2 regions of the Bariatricus sp. SGI.161 genome follow, and region 2 is predicted to be linked to the other one. Evidence: a T-box and tRNA genes for the amino acid it is inferred to sense, from the RefSeq annotation. Region 2 holds a T-box; the other holds one or more tRNA genes.
What was found. The T-box of region 2 lies ahead of proS (proline--tRNA ligase). A T-box ahead of a tRNA ligase gene usually reads a tRNA of that ligase, here a tRNA-Pro.
Positions count from the first base shown of each region.

Region 1 (11,020 bases), on a different contig from region 2:
AAACCCCGCAGCATTAGCTTAAAATTAAAGATTAAGAAAGGAAACGCAAAGATATGAGTGAAGCAATTAATGTGGCTGATATTTTTGGCGAAGACGTATTCAATGACACAGTCATGCAGGAACGTCTGCCAAAAAAAGTTTACAAAGATCTGAAGAAAACAATTGAGGAAGGTAAAGAGTTAGACCTTGCAACAGCAGATGTCATTGCACATGAGATGAAGGAATGGGCAATTGAAAAGGGTGCTACTCATTATACCCACTGGTTCCAGCCTCTTACAGGAGTAACTGCTGAGAAGCATGATTCATTTATCTCTGCACCTCTTCCGAGTGGAAAGGTATTGATGAGTTTCTCTGGAAAAGAATTGATCAAAGGAGAACCAGATGCATCTTCATTCCCATCAGGAGGTCTTCGTGCAACATTCGAAGCAAGAGGATATACAGCATGGGATTGTACATCTCCAGCATTTGTAAGACATGATGCAGCCGGAGCTACACTTTGCATTCCTACTGCATTCTGCTCATATAAAGGAGAAGCGCTGGATCAGAAGACACCATTGCTTCGTTCTATGCAGGCAATCAGTGAACAGTCTATCAGACTGGTCCGTCTCTTTGGAAATACAACATCCAAGAAGGTAACACCTTCCGTTGGACCTGAGCAGGAATATTTCCTTGTGGATGCTGAGAAATTCCTTCAAAGAAAGGATTTGATCTACACAGGACGTACATTGTTCGGTGCTATGCCTCCAAAAGGCCAGGAATTGGATGATCACTATTTTGGAACCATTCGTCAGAGAATCGCAGGTTTCATGAAAGATGTCAATGAAGAACTGTGGAAAGTCGGTGTATCTGCCAAGACACAGCATAACGAAGTTGCTCCTGCACAGCATGAGTTAGCTCCAATCTATGCAGAAGCTAATGTAGCGGTTGACCATAACCATTTGGTAATGCAGACTCTTAAGAGAGTTGCATGCCAGCACGGTATGAAATGTCTGCTTCATGAGAAACCATTCGCAGGTGTCAATGGTTCTGGTAAGCATAATAACTGGTCTCTTACTACAGATGACGGTAAAAACCTGTTGGATCCAGGAAAAACTCCTCACGAAAATATCCAGTTCTTACTTGTACTCACCTGTATCCTGAAAGCAGTTGATGAACATGCAGATCTGCTTCGTGAGTCAGCGGCCGATCCAGGAAATGATCACAGACTTGGAGCAAATGAGGCTCCTCCGGCAATTATCTCAATCTTCCTTGGAGAGCAATTAGAGGATGTATTGGAACAGCTGATCAGTACAGGTGCAGCTACGCACAGCCTGAAGGGCGGCAAACTGGAGACCGGTGTAAGCACACTGCCAGATCTTGCAAAAGACGCTACAGACCGTAACAGAACGTCACCATTTGCGTTTACTGGAAATAAATTCGAATTCCGTATGGTAGGTTCCCGTGATTCTATCGCAGGACCAAACGTTGTACTGAATACAATCGTTGCAGAAGCATTTTCAGAAGCATGCGATGTGCTGGAGAATGCAGATGACTTCCAGACAGCAGTTCATGATCTGATCAAACAATATGCAACTGAGCATCAGCGTATTGTCTTTAATGGCAATGGTTACTCTGATGAGTGGGTTGCAGAAGCCCAGAGACGCGGACTTCCGAATATTAAATCTATGGTAGAAGCGATTCCTGCTCTGACAACAGAAAAGACGGTAGCTATGTTTGAAAAGTTCAAAGTATTTACCAAAGCTGAGCTTGAGTCTCGTGCAGAAATCAAATATGAGAACTACTCAAAGGCAATCAATATTGAAGCACGTACGATGATCGATATGGCAAGTAAGCAGATTGTTCCTGCAGTTATTAAGTATACAAAATCTCTGGCAGATACAGTTGTTGTAGTGAAGGAAGCTGGCGCAGATGCATCTGTTCAGGCTGAATTGCTGGGAGAAATCTCTGCATTACTTACAGAGACAAAGAAAGCATTAGAAGAGCTTATTGTAATCACTGATAAAGCAGCAGCAATGGAAGAAGGCGAAGAGCAGGCAAGATACTATCATTTCGATGTTGTTCCTGCTATGGAAGCACTTCGTGCACCAGTTGATAAACTGGAGATGATCGTAGATAAAGAAGCATGGCCAATGCCATCTTACGGCGATCTTATGTTTGAAGTATAGGATTTTAATAAAGTCATAAGAAAAATTTTAGAACCTTGGACTTGGAATGGAAACGGGTATGTGATATTCTAAGTTCAAGGTTTTATTATTGAAAATATACTGTAAGGCACAGATATATGTAAGAATAGATGCAGGAGGCTTTCATGACAAAAAGTGAATTTTTGGAAAAATTAAGACATGCGTTGGCAAATGATCTGAGCGGTCCGATTGTGCAGGATAATGTCAGATATTACGATAGTTATATCAGTGATGAAGTAAGAAAAGGACGAAGGGAAGAAGACGTGATCGCGGAGTTGGGAGACCCGTGGGCGATTGCCAAGACAATTATTGAATCTGTTGAGATACAGGGTAATACACAGGATGAATATGGATATGAACCATATAATCAAAGATATGAACAGGAACAACAGAAGGCTGGCGGCCATGTACATGTATTTGGCTTTGATACCTGGTGGAAAAAATTGCTTCTGATATTGGGAATTGTAGGAATCATTATGGTAGTTGTTGCCGTGATCGGCGGTCTTATAAGCCTTCTTGCCCCGATTTTGCTTCCGTTATTGATCATTATGTTCGTGATAAGAGTGCTGGGGAATAGGCGACAATAGATATATAGGATAAATAAAAGACCGATGGGGGAGCCATCGGTCTTTTGAGGGGAGTATAAATAATTAATAAGGGGTTGTAGAAAGTATTCTTTCTACATTGTTAAGTATAATATAGGGTGGTTCAAAAAGCAAGTTAAAAATTAAAAAAAACTTAATATATTTGCAAGAGCATTTTTGTGAAAAAGATACATAAAATCTGAGAGCACGGACATAATAACCTCGTAACCAAAAAGATTAGGAGGAATTAACATGGCTAAGAATTATAGTTCATCTAACAACAGTCAGAATACATCTGACAGAAATGCATCTGACAAGAACACATCTAACAGAAACGTATCTGATAAGAATGCATCTAACAGAAATGCATCTACACAGAGTACAACTTCAAAGAACAAGAATGCGAACAGCACAAACTTCGGTGATAAATACTAATCTGATCTGACAGAATAGAAACTGAAGTACGAAAGCACCGTCTGTGGAAAATGATTACCGCAGGCGGTGTTTTTTGTATAAAAATATTTTTGATTTTAACAGGATAACAGAAAGTTTTCGGTGTGAGTTGACAAGTGCTATAGAAAGAAAGTAAGATGGAAAAGTAAATAGATAGAATTGGAGAACAGAGAGATTATTATATGAAGAAAGTTGAATTGATTGCGCCCTGTCATTTTGGATTGGAAGCGGTATTAAAAAGAGAAATTCTTGATTTGGGATATGAGATCTCAGAAGTCGAAGACGGAAGGGTCACTTTCTATGGGGATGCGGACGCAGTCTGCCGTGCTAATATATTCTTGCGTACAGCGGAGAGAATATTGTGGAAAGTCGGGAGCTTCACGGCGGTGACGTTTGATGAGCTGTTCGAAAAGACGAAGAGTCTTCCCTGGGAAGATTATATTCCGAAAGATGGAAAGTTCTGGGTTGCGAAGGCTGCTTCTGTGAAGAGTAAGCTTTTCAGCCCTTCTGATATACAGTCGATTATGAAAAAGGCTATGGTAAGGCGGCTGCAGGAGCATTATCATATGGAATGGTTCCCGGAAGATGGGGCATCCTATCCGGTGAGGGTATTTTTGATGAAAGATGTGGTTACAATTGGAATTGACACATCAGGAATATCCCTCCATAAGCGTGGATATCGTGAAGTTTCAGGAAAAGCACCGATTACGGAGACGTTAGCAGCGGCATTGATCATGCTGACACCATGGAGGAAAGACCGGATTCTGGTGGATCCATTCTGCGGAAGCGGAACATTTCCGATTGAAGCGGCTATGATGGCGGCAAATATTGCGCCAGGCATGAACCGGTCTTTCACGGCAGAAGAATGGACGAATCTGATTCCGAAGAAGTTATGGTATGATGCAGTCAATGAGGCCAGTGACCTGATTGATGACGAGGTTGATGTGGATATTCAGGGATATGATCTGGATGGCTCAGTCATTAAGATAGCCAGAAGAAATGCAGAAGAAGCAGGCGTTGGACATCTGATTCATTTTCAGGAAAGAGACGTCAAAGACTTAAGCCATCCGAAGAAGTATGGATTTATCATTACGAATCCACCTTATGGAGAGCGTCTGGAAGACAAGAAAGACTTGCCGCAATTATACAGAGCATTTGGCGACAGTTTCAAACGACTGGATTCCTGGTCTGCGTACATGATTACTTCTTATGAAGAAGCAGAGAGGTATTTTGGAAGAAAGGCGGATAAGAACCGTAAGATTTATAATGGCATGTTAAAAACATACTTTTACCAGTTCCTGGGGCCAAAACCGCCCAGACGGCCCAGAGAACAACAGAGAAATAATAAAGGGGAGGAAACAGATGGAAAAGATTATATTTGCAACAGGCAATGCACATAAGATGATAGAGATTCGTATGATTCTCGAAGATCTGGGAATGGAGATTCTGTCCCAGAAGGAAGCGGGAATTACGGCAGATGTGGTAGAGGATGGAAAGACATTTGAGGAAAACGCCTTGATAAAAGCGACCAAAATAGCAGAAGCAGCGGCGAATATGCCGAAATACAAAAATGCGGTGGTTCTGGCAGATGATTCAGGCCTGGAAATTGATTATCTGAACAAAGAGCCGGGAATCTATTCAGCAAGATATATGGGAGAAGACACTTCTTACGATATCAAGAATCAGAACCTGATTGACCGATTAGATGGCGTGCCGGATGAAAAAAGAACTGCCAGATTCGTCTGTGCCATTGCGGCTGCGTTCCCAGATGGAAGCAGTGAAGTGGTCAGAGGAACGATGGAAGGAATCATCGGGTATGAGATTGCAGGGGAAAATGGGTTCGGATATGATCCGATATTCTATCTTCCGGAGTATGGATGCACCAGTGCACAGCTTGCACCGGAGAAGAAGAATGAACTCAGCCACAGAGGGGAAGGCTTAAGAAAGATGAGAAAGATTCTGGAGAAAAAACTGGAATCCAGAGAAAGATAAGATTGCGAGGATACTTATGAAGGTAGTGATTGTAAGCGATACACACGGTTCACACAGGAATCTGGAAAAGGTACTGGAGGAAGAAAAGCCAATGGATATGTTGATTCATCTCGGAGATGTCGAGGGTGGAGAAGATTATATCACAGCGTTGGAAGACTGTCCTACACATATTGTCAGAGGAAATAATGACTTCTTTTCCGATCTTCCGGGTGAAGAAGAGTTTATGATAGGTGATTACCATATATTTATTTCCCATGGACATTATTACTATGTCTCTATGGGAGAAGAACGATTAAAAGAAGAAGCAAGAGCACGAGGAGCGGATATTGTGATGTATGGTCATACACACAAACCGACATTGACTCGAGAAGAAGATCTTATTACATTGAATCCGGGAAGCATTGCGTATCCAAGGCAAGAAGGTCGCAGGCCCAGTTATATGGTGATGGAAATTGGGGGCGGAGACAGGATAGAATTCTCATTACGATATCTGTAAAAAGTGCGTTGTAAAAAGTACTGTAAAAAAGTGAAAAAAGTTGTTGACAAGCCGAGAGCCTTGCTATATAATAACTATTGTGTCACGGAGATGAAGACATAAATGACACGAAAATAAAATATCGGGGTGTGGCTCAGCTTGGCTAGAGCGCCTGGTTTGGGACCAGGAGGTCGCAGGTTCGAATCCTGTCACCCCGATAGACTTTGCGGGTGTAGTTCAATGGTAGAACACCAGCCTTCCAAGCTGGATACGTGGGTTCGATTCCCATCACCCGCTTTCTTAAAGCCATAAGGGATTTAAGAAGTATAGTTCTAAGGAGCTAGTCTTATGAGTCTGTAGCTCAGCTGGATAGAGCAACGGCCTTCTAAGCCGTAGGTCGAGGGTTCGAATCCCCCCAGGCTCGTTAGAACCACAAAAATTGAATAAGGTGGTACTTAGTTGGACATCAATAGTTCGATAAGTAATATATATGGTGGGTATGGTGCAGTTGGTTAGCGCGCCAGATTGTGGTTCTGGATATCAAGGGTTCGAGTCCCTTTACCCACCTTTTTTCTTTTTATTGGGCTATCGCCAAGCGGTAAGGCACAGGACTTTGACTCCTGCATTCGTTGGTTCGAATCCAACTAGCCCAGTTATTATGGGCGTGTAGCTCAGGTGGTAGAGCACTTGACTTTTAATCAAGTTGTCCGGGGTTCGAATCCCCGCACGCTCACTAAAAAAGGGATCAGAATGCTGGTCCCTTTTGATATCATTTATATGGATTATGCGGATGTGGCGGAACTGGCAGACGCGCTAGACTTAGGATCTAGTGGGAGACCGTGCAGGTTCGATTCCTGTCATCCGCAGTGAAAGTCTCAGCCTTTCGATTTCAGGGGGTTGGGGCTTTTTTTGTCCATATAGACATCTTTTTACAGGGAAAGTATTGACCTTCAAGGAACTTGATACTTTACAATTGCTATAAGAAATAAAGAAAGAGGAGGGATCGATATGAAATATGATAAAGAAATAGATGAGATTAGAAAGGCTATAGTGGAAGAAATAGACTTAGAATTTTATGATAGAAAAGATAGTGTCAATCAATTCTGCGTTTCGATAATTTCTGGCAATCCTGTTCCGGAAGATCATTTATTACTGGTTAGTTTTGACAAAAGAACCCTGGGCATACCTCCAATGTCAGGAACTTTCCGGTCAACAGGAGTAAGCCAGGAATATTATGGGAAAGTAACGGTTTATTATTGTAAGAAGAAGAGGGGATTATTTGGAAAAGAAACGATGAAAGTAGATAATTTCTATAAGAAGATATATAGTAAAGAAGATTGGAATTCTCATATAGAGAAAATACATTTGGCAGATATTGTGTGGAAATAAATTGTTTCAGGAAATATATTGACCTTCAGGGAACTTGATACCCTACAATCGCATCATATAAGAACGAAAGGAAGGGATTCGTATGAAGATTAAGGAAGTAGAACAAAGGGTGGGGATTACCAGAGCGAACATCCGTTATTATGAAGAGGAAGGCCTTTTGAATCCAGTCAGAAATCGGGAGAACAATTACCGTGAATATTCAGAAGAGGATGTAAAGAATCTGGAACGAATCAAAGTCTTGAGGGCGCTGGGAATTCCGATATCGGATGTTAAGATGTTGAATGCAGGGGCTCTTTCGCTGGATGAGGTTATGGAGAAGCGCCTGGAGCGGATCAGTGAGGAAGAGAAGAATCTGCGTGAGATTGAAAAGGTGTGCAGAACAATCCGACAGCTGGATATTTCCTTTGAAGAAGTGGATGAACAGATATTGGGGGAGGAAAAGGATATCTGGGAAGAGCAGTTTGAGAAGATCTGGAAAGAAGATATTACCAAGGAGATACTGACGCTGGGACAGTTGAACAAGAATCTGACATGGATGCTTGTGTGGGGATATTTCATGAATGCAGTTAGTGCACTGTTATTGGGGGATTTCTTTTTGAGATATGAAGGAATGTCATGGAGTAAGAGAATTGCAGTGGTAAAAAGTAATCCGGGAGAGATCCTGAATCGCCAGACCTTGTTCTTTGACCAGTGGAAATGGCTGATTCTGGCGGTAATTGTCTGTTTGATATGCTATATTGGTATGTATTTTACCGCAAATGTCAAAGCCCTGACGGTATTCTTCCACTTGGAGGCTTTGGTTCTGACGCCGTTTATTGCGGGAATATCATTGGCTGTTCGTAGCGTGTTTAGTACAGAAAAAGTGAAGAATCAGACCATAAGTGGAATGCATCTTGCGATTTTCTGGCTGGCGATGATGCTATATGTACTTCTGATCTTTCTGTTATCAGGGAAAAAGCAAGAATTTTTCTCAAAAGCAAGATATGTTCTGGGTATGGCCTTTGTGTATGCAATCATCCTGACTGTGTTGGCAGGAATTCTAAGTGACCTGTGGATACCGGCAGCGGTGATGTCATTTATATTTACGATATATATTGGACTTAGCTGGTTCCATGTAATCGGAGATGCTCCGAAGAGCGGAGGAAGCCGGTATTATGCAATCGTAAGTGCAACGAAGATGATGAATATCGCCGGTGCAGCATTTACAATGCAGGGCAAGTCAAGAGGAACAACGATCTTAAGATAATCAGAGAATCTGGATAAAAGAGCTCGCGTGCGGGCTCTTTTTATTAAGGCTATTTTATGTGTGTCCGGAAAACCATATGTTGCAACAAAAGAAAAAACCGATTATAATGTGAAGTATGTGTATATTAATAATAGGAGAATATATTGGAAAATACAGTTGGAAAAGGAGCGTAAGCAGATATGCTTGAAGTAAAAAATCTGACATTCAAGGTGAATGAAAATGGAATAGAGAGAAGCATCGTCAAGGGGATCAGTTTTGATGTTAAAGATGGTGAGATGCTTGTCATTACTGGACCGAATGGTGGTGGAAAATCAACACTTGCCAAGGTGTTGATGGGAATTGAACAGGCAGATGAAGGCCAGATCATACTGGACGGAGAGGATATCACTTCTTATGATATTAATCATCGCGCCAATGCGGGAATCGGTTTCGCATTCCAGCAGCCGCCAAGATTCAAGGGTATGACGGTGGATAAGTTATTGTCTCTGGCGGCAGGACATAAACTGGCAGAGCCGGAATGCTGTGCATTGCTAAGTAGTGTCGGGCTGTGTGCGCAGGAATATCTGAAAAGAGAAGTAGATGCAACTCTTTCCGGCGGAGAGATGAAGCGCCTGGAGATTGCGACTGTGCTTGCAAAGCAGCATAAGTTATGTATTTTTGATGAGCCGGAGGCAGGGATTGATCTCTGGAGTTTCTCCATGTTGATCCAGCAGTTTGAAAAGATACACAGTAAAAAGGAAGAAAGCCTGATCCTTATCTCTCATCAGGAGCGTATTATCCAGATGGCAGACCGGATTATGGTAATTGAGGATGGCAATATTGGCGCAATCGGACCAAAAGATGAGATTCTTCCGACATTGTTGGATAAGGGTGACAGCTGCGCCTGCATGAACTGCTAAGAGAGAGGAGTGTTAGAGATGGCCACATTAGATGAGATTACAAAAAAGATATTAGAGCAGATCGATGGATCTGGTTTCCAGCAAAAAGGAGCTTTTAATCTGCGCCATAATGGAGTTGCTCTTTGTCACGGAGACAGCGAGCATATTAAGATTAAGAAAAAGGAAGAAAAGTCAGGAATTGACATCTATATTGACGGAGAGACTAGAGGAGAGCAGGTACATATCCCAGTCGTGGTAGATGCTTCCGGTATGACAGATGTAGTATATAATGATTTCTATGTTGCAGAAGGTGCGGATGTAACGATTGTAGCCGGCTGCGGAATTCACAACAGTGGCTGTAACGAAAGCCGTCATGATGGAATCCACTCTTTCCATGTGGGAAAGGGTGCGAATGTCCGTTATGAGGAGAAGCATTATGGGGAAGGGGAAGGCACAGGTGCCAGAGTGCTGAATCCAGTCACAAAGATTTATCTGGAAGAGGATGCTGTATTTACACTGGATACAGCACAGATTAAAGGTGTAGATTCTACAGTTCGTGAGACGGATGTTGAGATGGGAGCAAATTCCAAGTTATATGTGATTGAAAAATTAATGACGCATGACAGTCAGACTGCAGAATCCAATATGGAAGTGCAGATGAATGGTGAGGGAAGCTCCGCGCAGATTATCTCCAGATCTGTTGCAAAAGGCGAGTCGAAGCAGGTATTTCACCCGAAGGCGGTAGGGAATGCCAAGTGCCATGCTCATGTACAGTGTGATTCCATCATCATGGATCATGCAGAAGTAAGCTCCATTCCGGAGATCAATGCAAGACATCTGGATGCGGCAATTATCCATGAAGCGGCAATCGGAAGAATTAATGATGAACAACTTGTGAAACTGCGTACATTGGGTATGACGGAGGAGGAAGCAGAATCCATTATTATTGAAAATTTCCTGAATTAGGAGATGTGCAGAGAAAGGACATCAGATGAAGATTAAAAAAAGACTGAAAGTATGGAAAAAAGCAATGCATATGGAACTAAGAGAGCACAGAAGCTCATTTGTTGTGTATGTGGTTCTTCGTATGCTGGTAATATTGATGATGGTGCTTCAGATATTTAATAAGAATTATGAAAATGTATTCTTGTGTATTCTGACATTATTACTGCTTTTTGTCCCAAGCTTTATACAGATTAATCTGAAAATAGAACTGCCTACTGCATTGGAAATTACGATATTAATCTTTATATTTGCAGCAGAAATCCTTGGAGAGATCCAGGCTTATTATATCAGGTTTCCGTTCTGGGATACCGCGCTGCATACGATCAACGGATTCCTGGCAGCGGCAATTGGGTTCGCACTGGTAGATATCCTGAACCGAAGTAAAAAATTCTCAATACAATTATCGCCAGTGTTCGTGGCAATTGTAGCATTCTGCTTTTCCATGACGATCGGCGTGTTGTGGGAATTCTTTGAATGTAGTATGGATCTTTTCTTTGGATTGGACATGCAGAAAGATACGATTGTACATAGTATTCACTCTGTGATGTTGGATCCGGCGGGAGCAAACACCCCAGTTGAAATTGACAATATCACGGATGTGGTAGTCAATGGACAGAGTCTGGGTCTTGGCGGTTATCTGGATATCGGACTTCTGGATACTATGAAAGATCTGTTCGTTAACTTTATTGGCGCAGTTGTATTTTCCACGATTGGTTATTTTTATGTGAAGAATCGTGGAAAGGGCAGATTCGCGAAACGCTTCATCCCCCGGCTCAAGTCTCAGGATGCTGATTTCCTGAAGCAGGTAGAGACGG
Region 1 covers NZ_JBNPLX010000002.1:74,029-85,048, forward strand. Annotated here, with positions in the region: gene ACQRBH_RS01710 (glutamine synthetase III) at 54-2,165, shown strand; gene ACQRBH_RS01715 (DUF1700 domain-containing protein) at 2,309-2,770, shown strand; gene ACQRBH_RS01720 (hypothetical protein) at 3,020-3,202, shown strand; gene ACQRBH_RS01725 (THUMP domain-containing class I SAM-dependent RNA methyltransferase) at 3,403-4,620, shown strand; gene rdgB (RdgB/HAM1 family non-canonical purine NTP pyrophosphatase) at 4,583-5,212, shown strand; gene ACQRBH_RS01735 (metallophosphoesterase family protein) at 5,229-5,708, shown strand; tRNA gene ACQRBH_RS01740 (tRNA-Pro) at 5,831-5,905, shown strand; tRNA gene ACQRBH_RS01745 (tRNA-Gly) at 5,914-5,984, shown strand; tRNA gene ACQRBH_RS01750 (tRNA-Arg) at 6,038-6,111, shown strand; tRNA gene ACQRBH_RS01755 (tRNA-His) at 6,181-6,254, shown strand; tRNA gene ACQRBH_RS01760 (tRNA-Gln) at 6,269-6,340, shown strand; tRNA gene ACQRBH_RS01765 (tRNA-Lys) at 6,348-6,420, shown strand; tRNA gene ACQRBH_RS01770 (tRNA-Leu) at 6,474-6,553, shown strand; gene ACQRBH_RS01775 (hypothetical protein) at 6,696-7,076, shown strand; gene ACQRBH_RS01780 (MerR family transcriptional regulator) at 7,159-8,322, shown strand; gene ACQRBH_RS01785 (ABC transporter ATP-binding protein) at 8,502-9,221, shown strand; gene ACQRBH_RS01790 (SufB/SufD family protein) at 9,240-10,166, shown strand; gene ACQRBH_RS01795 (hypothetical protein) at 10,192-11,020, shown strand, end outside.
Region 1: it has a tRNA-Pro gene. The T-box ahead of proS (proline--tRNA ligase) is inferred to sense a tRNA for this amino acid. The anticodon was not compared.

Region 2 (11,020 bases):
TGCACCGATAATTCCCCGAAGTCCGGCAGTTCCAAACTCAAGATCTTTGTAAAAACGCTCTTTGATCTCTTTATCATCCTCTGCAATACTCTTTAGTTCCGCTTTTGTAGTTTCATCGAAGTATGGATTGCTCAACCACGCTTCATAATTTTCACGATATTCCATTGTCGTACCTCCTGTCCTTAATGATTCTATTATACAACAGGAATCTACAAATGAAAAGAAAATATATCCTCTAAAAATCGCTTCTTTTCTTCTGTCTGCCTAATTGCCAGCTCCAGTTTTTCAATACTCTTCGTGGATATCCATGCTTTATTTGAATGGTAGTATGAATTTGCGATTTTCCAGAATTTTTCCGGATAAATCAACCGAATCTTCAGATACTCCATCTCTGAATCTGTAAGTGGGCGGATTGCTGAATATGCATTCAACATATTATCACCCAGTCTCTCTCTCCACCCATGCTTTTCCATAACTTTACGCAAAAAATAATACAAATCTTCAACTTGGACATCTCGTTTAAATTTTTCAAAGTTCGTTGTAGCAATACCATAGGGCTCTTTTCTATAATTGCCGCTCCCTGAACTCCCATTTGCCAAAAAATTATTTCCTGAGAGCATCAGGACATTATGATAATTGTATTCCCCATGGGTCATACAGCAATTTTCCACACTCTCCTGATAAAGCTTCTCGTAATCTGAATTCTCCAATTCCTCTAATGCTATCGCCGCCCATTGATACATCTGGTCAAAATATTTTAAAAAGGAGGATTCAAACGCCCCCTTGGGAGAGATGCCACGCACAAATCTTCTTACTTTTTTTAATTCTCGATTATGCCTCAGGTACTCCTCTTCAAGATGTGCACCCGGCATCACACTATGCTCCATCCTATGACACATCAGGGTATGCAGTTTCGCCAGATTCCCCGAAGCTGCCAAAAGCTCTGACGGTTTCTTAATATCACATTCCTGTCCCCGGAACCATAGCTTCAACACATATCTGCTTCCATCTTCCAAGACTGAGAGAAATTCCCCCGTCTTCGTCAGCACAATCCGATCCGTTTGTGTATACCCCTGATTCTGAAGATATTCATGTAACTCATATAACGCAGGAATACGTTTTTTGGACACTTTTACTTCCTTAAGCAACAGAATTCCTTCAACTGTGTCGCATAAAATAGCACCCCTGGTCTTGCGGGTGCCGCTGACTTCAATATCATATTGTTCTAATATACTTTGTTCATACTCCTGCATATCCATCCCCTGCACTCTACATTACATATTCTCTCTAGCGTATGATGCAAAAAGATAAAATATGATTAGGAGCTTATTTAAGTTTTTTTAAAAGTTCGTTTTTTTCATTTAATTCAGGATTCTCTATTACCATTTCCAACAGTTCGTTCAATTTATCTCCGATTTCTTTTCCCGGTTTCATCCCTGCTTCGATCAAATCCTTTCCTGTAACGGCCAGATTTTTTAATGATACACACTGCCCAGTCTCTACTATTTCCTGATACAACTTTTCGATATCATTCAGATTTTTCACTTTTTCTTCTCTCTGATACATACTCTGCGCGAGTATATCTGCACGGCGGACCTCCATATAATATGGGAACAGATCCTCTCCGATTATATTCATTGCACGACGGACATTCTTAGCCGTTGCAGGCATTCGATAATCATGGTAACGCACCAATTTCGTCACTTTACCAATCGTATTATTGTCAAATTTTAATCTTCTCAATATGGATTTTGCAATAATTTCACTTTCTAAAGCGTGCTTTTTAAAATGCGCCACACCTGCTTCATCCATGGTTTTTAACGCCGGCTTTCCCATATCATGCAGCAACATCGTTAATCGCAGCACCTTATCGGCACGTACATTCTGCAATGCATGTAATGTATGCTCTCCCACATTGTACATATGATGCGGCGTCTCTTGTTCTGTAACCATTAAACGGTCAAATTCCGGCAAAAATATCTTCGTAATACCAAGATCATATGCGTCCCGCAATAACTCTGGCCGCGCCGAAGTGAGCATTTTCACCAACTCCACTTGTATCCGCTCTGCGCTGATATTGTAAAGCGTAGGGGCCAGTTCTTGCATCCCGCACCGCGTCTCCTCCTCTATCGAGAAGCCAAGCTGAGCCGCAAATCGAATTCCCCGAAGAATTCTAAGTGCATCTTCGGAAAAACGTTCCCTCGCATTTCCCACACATCGTATTATTTTTTTATTTAAATCCTCCACACCGCCAAAGATATCCACGAGCCCATCTTTGTCATTGTAAGCCATCGCATTAATCGTAAAATCTCTCCGCAGCAAATCTTCTTTCAGACTTCGCGTAAACGTTACTTCCTTCGGATGACGGCTATCTTCATATTTGCCATCAATTCTATACGTTGTCACTTCATATCCTTCTTTGTCAAGGAGCACCGTGACCGTCCCATGTTCGATTCCAGTGTCAAATGTCTTATGAAACAAAGATTTCGTTTCCTGCGGCATAGCAGACGTTGTAATGTCCCAATCTTCCGGCTCTCTGCCAAGAATCGAATCCCTGACACATCCACCAACGGCATAAGCCTCATATCCATGTCCCTGCAACGTCTCAATAATCACCCTTACATTCGTCGGCAATTGTATATTCAGGTTTCCCACAATCTCATCCTCCCTCACATTCATCTATACACCATCATAACATGGGGACGGGGGTTTTTTCAAATTCCTCCGTCCCAAATTAAAATAACCGTGTCCCTTTTTCATTTTACCCTGTCCCTATTAATCCTCCTCTAATATTTTGCATAATAATCATTACTTTTTTCTGTGATATTTGCAAAACTTTCATTAGTTCTTTTTTATATTCTTTTCTTATCTCAACATAATTAAACAATTCTTCCTCCTGCAAATTATATTTCCACTTGTATTCTGCAAGAATTTCCTTTGCAATTCTCATGTTGTTTTTTTCCATATCCTCATCCACATCGTCAAATATATCCCAACTCTCAAATCTGTGGAATTCAAGAAAATCCTGATTTGTGTGAAACTTTTGATTTACCATCAAAAAAGCCTTCTCATCCAGAATGTCTCGAACTCCTCTGTAAAATTCTGACATACTGCTGTATTTATAATCCAACATTTCTTTCACGCTTCCATTTTTCGCCGGATTTCTGTGGATATATCGAAGGCAGTTCCAAAAATAACTTTCCTTTTCTACGCATTGGCTCTTAAATCTGTCCTGAAAAACATATCCAATTCTATGATGTTTATAATTATAATAATGTGCAAATGCGGCTAAGACTTTAGCCATAAATGACGCTAATTCTTTCAAATCAGCTTTGATTAACATATGAAAATGATTTGGCATTATGCAATATGCTAAAATAGCCACCTCATACTCAGAAAGATTCTCTCGAATCAAATTGATGATACGGGTTTTTTCCCCTTTTTCTTTAAAAACCGGCATTTTATTTAATCCACGCACCATTACATGGTACATTCCAGTCGAACTTTCCTGTCTTGCTCTTCTTGGCATTTTTCTCCCTCCTTTGCAAAGAGGGACACCGCAAAATGAATTAGGGACACGGATATTTTAATTTGGGACGGAGGAAATTGAAAAAACCCCCGTCCCCAACTAAGGAGCTTAGTATGATTTGCCCCAATATGCCATGTGTTTTGCTGGTTTTCCGCACCAGATACATTTGTCTGAAATCATTTCTTCATCTTCAATCAGACATCTGGTCGCAGCTCCACCTGTGACGTATTTTACTTCACCTTCGCATTCTGGATCTCCGCACCAGCAAGCCTTTACGAAACCACGGTTTGCCTGGAATTTTTCTTTCATTTCGTCCATCGTTGTTGCTGTATCAATATGGCTCTGTAAGAAGTCATTTGCTCTGTCATACATATCCTGCTGTTCTTGCTCTAAGATGTCACGTAATTTTGTGGCAATTTCGTCCAGAGATACTACAATCTTCTCACGATTATCACGACGTACGACTACAACCTGGTTCTTTTCGATATCTTTTGGACCAATCTCGATACGGGTAGGAATACCCAGGATCTCCTGCTCGGAGAATTTCCATCCTGTACTCTTATCGGAATCATCGATCTTCACTCTATAACCAGCTTTTTTCAATTCATCCAGCAGTGCAAATGCTCTGTCAAGCACGCCTTCTTTGTGCTGTGCAATTGGAATAATACGGCATTCAACTGGTGCAACGTGTGGAGGAAGAACCAATCCATCGTCATCACCATGTACCATGATCAGGCCGCCGATACTTCTGGTAGACCATCCCCAGGAAGTCTCGTAACAACTGTGAAGCTGATTATTCTTATCCACATATTTAATGCCAAATGCATCTGGGAATCCACTTCCGAAGAAATGGCTGGTCGCGGACTGTAGTGCTTTTCCATCATGCATCAGCGCTTCGATTGTGTAGGTATCCTGTGCACCTGCAAATTTTTCATGTTCCGCTTTTCTTCCTGCTACGAAAGGCATTGCCAACGTCTCAGCATAGCAGTCTTTATATACCTGCCACATCTGGATGGTTCTTTCTTCAGCTTCCTCATAAGTTGCATGAAGAGTATGGCCTTCCTGCCACAGGAATTCTCTTGAACGTAAAAACGGTCTTGTTGTCTTTTCCCAACGAAGAACAGAATTCCACTGATTCCATACCTTTGGTAAATCTCTATAAGAACGAACTGTCTTAGCCCACAAATCACAGAACAACGTCTCAGATGTAGGACGAATACACATTCTTTCCTGCAATCTTTCCATACCGCCATGAGTTACCCAGGCAACTTCCGGTGCAAATCCTTCGATATGTTCAGCCTCTTTTTCCAGCAAACTTTCCGGAATCAAGGTTGGCAGATATACATTTTCCACACCTGTCTCTTTAAAACGTCTGTCCAGATCTGCCTGAATCAGTTCCCAGATCGCATAACCATTTGGCAGATAATTCAAGCATCCTTTCACGCTTGAATAATCACACAGCTGTGCTTCACGAACAACATCTGTGTACCATTGTGCAAAATTTTCATCACGTGGTGTGATATTTTTTACTAATTTTTCCTTTGCCATGTTTCTCTTCTCCTTTTCTTTTCTAGCAGGGCCCTTGCCCCACGATAATTTTAGCCGGGAACCAATCTGCTCTTTGTCAAATGTTTTGACTTTAAATAAAACAAAAAACACCGGGCTTCTCGTTCCCATCAAAGGGACCGAAAAGCTCGGCGGTACCACCCTAGTTAACTGCGACCCTCTCGCAGCTCTCTCTCGTCACCATTAACGCTAGTGTCACGCTGTACTTTCATACAGGGGCTCCAAGGTAGGTTCATTACTTATCAATACAAGAATCTTTCAGCCAAAGGATTCCCTCTCTGTAGAATTGCATCCGTAATTACTATTCCTCTTCTTCACCCATCCTGCCTTCTGCAACCATCATTGCCAGCAGGTTATTCAATTAAACGTAATTTTAATCCATTGTTTTTTATTTGTCAAGACAAAACATGCCACTATCGAATCAAAATATACACAAAAAACGCCAGATAGGCAAGCAAAAACAAAGCTCCCTCTGTTCTTCGAATCTCTCGCTTGCTGATTGCCGAAAAATAAACGATCAAACTTGCTACAATTAACAAGACGGTATCATAAACCGCTGTAACATCCAATGTAATCGGTGTGATCACAGAAGATATTCCTAAAATCAGCAATATATTAAATATATTCGAGCCAACCACATTTCCCACTGCAAGATCATTTTCGCCTTTTCCTGCCGCAACCATAGAAGTCACTAATTCCGGCAGAGAGGTTCCAAGGGCCACAATTGTCAAGCCAATAAAGGTCTGACTAAGCCCGAATGTTTCAGCAATATTACAAGCACTGTCTACAACCAGATCGCCACCCAGCGCAATCCCAGCAAGCCCTCCGATTATATATAATGCACTTTTCATCGGACTCATCACTTTATAATCCTCTTCCACTTCAGACACTTCATTTCTTGATGCAAGAGCATCTCTTACCGTCGCATAGAGAAATACAGCAAATAATATCAGAAATAAAAGTCCGCCCCATCTTCCAAGGACAAAAGTCCCTTCTCCGCTTAAAACTTTTGCAATGGAAAAATCCGAATCTAGCAAAAGCAAAATTACCGCGATAAAGATTGAGAAAGGAAATTCTTTCTTTAGCAAAGACCATTTTGCCTGCACTGGATTCACTAACGCGCAACAGCCAAGCACTACCAGAAGATTGAATATATTTGACCCCAAAACATTACTAACCGCCAGATCATTACTCCCCTGTATTGCTGCCGTGACGCTGACCGATAGTTCCGGCATACTGGTTCCAAAAGCCACAACAGTAAGTCCAATAATAATCGTTGGAACTTTCAGTATTTTTGCAACGCTCGAACTTCCATCCACAAAAAAATCCGCGCCCTTAATCAGCAGAACAAACCCTACTATCAACAATATATAATCCATAACATTCTTCCTCGTTTCATTTGCATATTCTTTCACACTATGGTTAAATGATAAGAGCGAAAAGAATCAAAGTCAAGGAGAATTATATATGGCAGCAAATACTCTGGAAATATTATACGAAGATTCCCATATCCTTGTATGCGTAAAACCCCACGGAATCGCAACTCAAAGCAAACGAATCGGCAGTCCCGATATGGTAAATTTATTAAAAAATCACATATATCAATCCAATCCTTCCCAAGGAGAACCCTACCTCGCAGTAATTCACCGCTTAGACCAGCCAGTTAAAGGAATTCTTGTATTTGCCAAGACTCCATTTGCCGCAAAAGAACTAAACAAACAACTCACTTCCCAGGGATTTGGCAAATATTATCGTGCCCTTGTCGACGGATGCCCCCCTCAAGATGAAGGCAAGCTAGAAAATTACATGATAAAAGATACAAAAACCAACACCGCCAAAATTTGCACCGCCAACACAAAAGGGGCAAAAATTGCCAGACTCTCCTACAAAATCATCCAAAAGGGACAGGGTTATTTTAATTGGGGACGGGGGAATTTTAATTTTACTCCGTCCCAAACTGAACTTGACATCCATCTGGATACCGGCCGCCATCACCAGATTCGTGTACAATTAGCCAATATCGGCTGTCCTATCATCGGGGACACCAAGTATAATCCCCATTGCAGCGAACGGAACGAATGGCAAGAAATCTGTCTGTGTGCCTATAAACTAGAATTTCAGCATCCTAAAACACACAAACTCCTACATTTTGAATTATAAAAAGGGACAGGGTTATTTTAATTTGGGACGGAGGAAATCTCAATTTCCCCCGTCCCAAATTCATCAAAAAAGAAGAGGGAGCACTCCCTCTTCTTTTATCCTTCTTATTCCTCAGCTGGTTCTTCTTTTAATGCCTCTTCATATTTTTCAAGAATAATGTTCTGAATGCGTTCTCTTGTTCCTGAATTAATCGGATGTGCAATATCCCGATACTCACCGTCCAAAGCCTTCTTACTTGGCATAGCAATAAAGAGTCCTTTTTCGCCCTCAATAACTTTGATATCATGTACTACAAATTCTTCATCCATAGTAATTGAAACCACTGCTTTTAATTTTCCCTCTTTTGCTACTTTACGCACGCGTACATCTGTGATTTGCATTTTTCTTCTAGCCCCTTTCTTCCAAGCCGTTGCACTATAGTGCATACCTCTCGTTCTTTTCCACAACTACCTTCACACCATTTTCCCCAACATGACGTGTATTTGCTCTGATCGTGTCGCGGCTCTCTACAATACAGTTCTCAATATATGTATTATCACCGAGATAGACGTCGTTCAGGATAATTGAATTCTTGATGACACAATTATTTCCGACAAACGTCTTCTTGAAAAGGATAGAATTCTCTACCGTACCGTTGATGATACTTCCGCTCGCCACAAGACTGTTCTTAACCACCGCACCAGGATTATATTTCGCTGGCGGCAGGTCGCTCACTTTTGAGTAGATCTCCGGACGCTCTTTGAAGAAATAATTTCTTACTTCCGGTTTCAGGAAATCCATGTTCGTCCGATAATAAGCATCCACTGTTGATATGTTGCTCCAGTAATCTTTTATCTTATAACCATATATTTTTTTCAGATTCTTATATCTGATCAAAATATCAGTTACAAAATCAAATCTGTCTTCTTCTGCGCAATGCTCAATCAATTCTATCAACAGTCTTCTTCTGATCACATAGATTCCCGTTGATATGGTATTCGAAGTTGCGACCATCGGCTTCTCTTCAAATTCCAAAACGCGCATATCTTCATCCATTTTCAGCGTTCCAAAACGGCTGGCATCCTCATCCGGCCCCAAATCCTTACAAACCACCGTAATGTCGGCCCGCTTATTGATATGGTATTCTAACACCTTGTTATAATCCATTTTATATACAGCATCTCCAGACGTAATGATCACATACGGCTCATGACATCTTTTCAGGAAATCCAGATTCTGATAAATCGCATCAGCAGTTCCACGATACCAGTATCCATTATCTGCTGTGATCGTAGGGGTAAATACATACAGCCCCCCTTGCTTTCTTCCAAAATCCCACCATTTTGATGAATTCAGGTGTTCATTCAATGAACGCGCATTATACTGAGTCAGCACCGCTACTTTTTGTATATGCGAATTAGACATATTACTCAAAGCAAAATCAATCGCACGATAACTTCCTGCTATCGGCATTGCTGCACTTGCTCTCTTCTGAGTCAGTTCACGCATCTTGTTGTTACTTCCGCCTGCTAAAATAATTCCTACTGCTCTCATGCTCGTTCACCTGCCTTTATTAATGTCTCTCCACCTTCCAGTATTCCATTCGGATAGTCTTCTCTTGTCGTAACACCACTAATCGCAGTATTCTTTCCAATCTGAACTCCATCCGGAACCACGGAATTCTCACCAATTGTTACAAGGCCAAATGAATAAATCGCCGGCTTGAGTTTGTTCGGTACATCACTGCCAATTCCCAATGTAACATTCTCACCAATCTCGCAGTTCTCTGCGATAATCGACTTATCAATGACACATCCTTTCTTGATCTTCGTATCTTTCATAATGATAGAATCTCTGACAACGGCACCATCTTCTATGGTTACGCCCGAACCAATGACACAGTTACGTACTTCACCGCCAATCTCAGAACCATTTCCAATCAGACTTCTTTCAATCACTGCCTGTCCGGAAATATACTGTGGTGGAAGGATCTCACTGTTCGTATATATCTTCCAGAATTCTTCATAAAGATTGAACTCCGGAATAATATCAATCAATTCCATATTGGCTTCCCAATAAGATCCTAACGTTCCAACATCTTTCCAATATCCGTTGTATTCGTATGCAAACAACCGCTGTCCCTTATTATGACAATACGGAATAATATGCTTACCGAAATCACATCCTGGCTCGTCCTTTAACGCGAGCAACGCTTCTTTTAATACTGGCCAACTAAAAATATAAATACCCATAGATGCCAGATTGCTCTTTGGCTGCGGTGGCTTCTCCTGGAATTCTGATATCTTACCGTCACCGTCCGCGATCACAATACCAAATCTGCTTGCCTCTTCCAATGGTACAGGCATTGCAGCGATAGTCACGTCTGCATGATTCTCCTTATGATAATCCAGCATAACCTCATAATCCATCTTATAAATATGGTCACCTGACAGAATTAATACATAGTCCGGATTAAAGGTCTCCATATAATCCAAATTCTGGTATATCGCATTCGCCGTACCGGTATACCATTCGCTGTTGCTGCTCTTCTCATAAGGAGGTAGAATCGTAACTCCTCCAAAATTACGATCCAAATCCCATGGAATTCCAATTCCAATATGTGTGTTCAATCGTAATGGCTGATATTGCGTTAGCACTCCGACCGTATCAATTCCTGAGTTTATGCAGTTGCTGAGCGGGAAGTCAATAATTCTATATTTTCCTCCAAAAGCAACAGCCGGCTTCGCAACTTTTGCTGTAAGAACCCCTAAGCGGCTTCCTTGTCCTCCTGCCAGCAGCATTGCTATCATCTCTTTTTTTCTCATGTCATCACCCCTTCTCAGTAATCTTGTCGTTCACATTATACCACAGTTTCTTTTAGTAGTGAACAAATTTTACAAAAAAAATGAATTTTTCGTGAACATTTTATTAAAATATCACAAATATTTACGACTTGGTTTTTTTCTCATATATGTATATAATAATATGGATAGAGAAATACTTTTATGACTATTTTTTTATAAAAATAGAACATTCATGAAAAAGGAAGGTATCTTATGTATAAAATTAATTTTCATCAGCCTGCACACGTACATTTTATCGGAATCGGCGGTATCAGCATGAGCGGTCTTGCCGAGATTCTCTTAAAAGAGGGCTTTACCATATCTGGATCTGACAACAAAGAATCTGCCTTGACAGACCACCTGTCCAAGCTGGGCGCCAACATTTTTTACGGACAGAAAGCATCCAACATCATCCCGGGAATTGATGTTGTTGTCTACACCGCCGCAATTCATGAAGATAATGAAGAATTTCAGGCTGCCGTACAACAAGGACTTCCTATGTTAAGCAGAGCAGAGCTTCTCGGGCAGTTGATGACCAACTATGACGTTCCGATCGCCGTATCGGGAACACATGGCAAGACAACAACGACATCTATGCTTTCTCATATTCTGCTTGCTGGCGAGATGGATCCTACCATTTCAGTCGGAGGAATTTTAAAGGCAATTGGCGGTAATATCCGCGTAGGAGATTCTGGATTATTTGTAACAGAAGCATGCGAATATACCAACAGCTTTCTTCACTTTTTCCCGAAGATCGGTATCATTTTGAACATTGATGAAGATCATTTAGATTTCTTTAAAGATCTGGCTGATATCCGCAATTCTTTCCGTAAATTTGCTGAACTCCTGCCAGAAGACGGGACCTTAATCATCAATGGCAATATTCCAGACCTGGGAGAGATCATTGATGGCCTGAAATGCAGGGTTCTTGTATATGGAAATG
Region 2 covers NZ_JBNPLX010000004.1:113,949-124,968, reverse strand. Annotated here, with positions in the region: gene ACQRBH_RS03970 (phospho-sugar mutase) at 1-165, opposite strand, end outside; gene ACQRBH_RS03965 (MarR family transcriptional regulator) at 210-1,253, opposite strand; gene ACQRBH_RS03960 (CCA tRNA nucleotidyltransferase) at 1,327-2,646, opposite strand; gene ACQRBH_RS03955 (REP-associated tyrosine transposase) at 2,762-3,529, opposite strand; gene proS (proline--tRNA ligase) at 3,638-5,077, opposite strand; T-box leader at 5,207-5,419, opposite strand; gene ACQRBH_RS03945 (calcium/sodium antiporter) at 5,509-6,474, opposite strand; gene ACQRBH_RS03940 (RluA family pseudouridine synthase) at 6,563-7,255, shown strand; gene spoVG (septation regulator SpoVG) at 7,360-7,635, opposite strand; gene glgD (glucose-1-phosphate adenylyltransferase subunit GlgD) at 7,670-8,788, opposite strand; gene ACQRBH_RS03925 (glucose-1-phosphate adenylyltransferase) at 8,785-10,059, opposite strand; gene murC (UDP-N-acetylmuramate--L-alanine ligase) at 10,291-11,020, shown strand, end outside.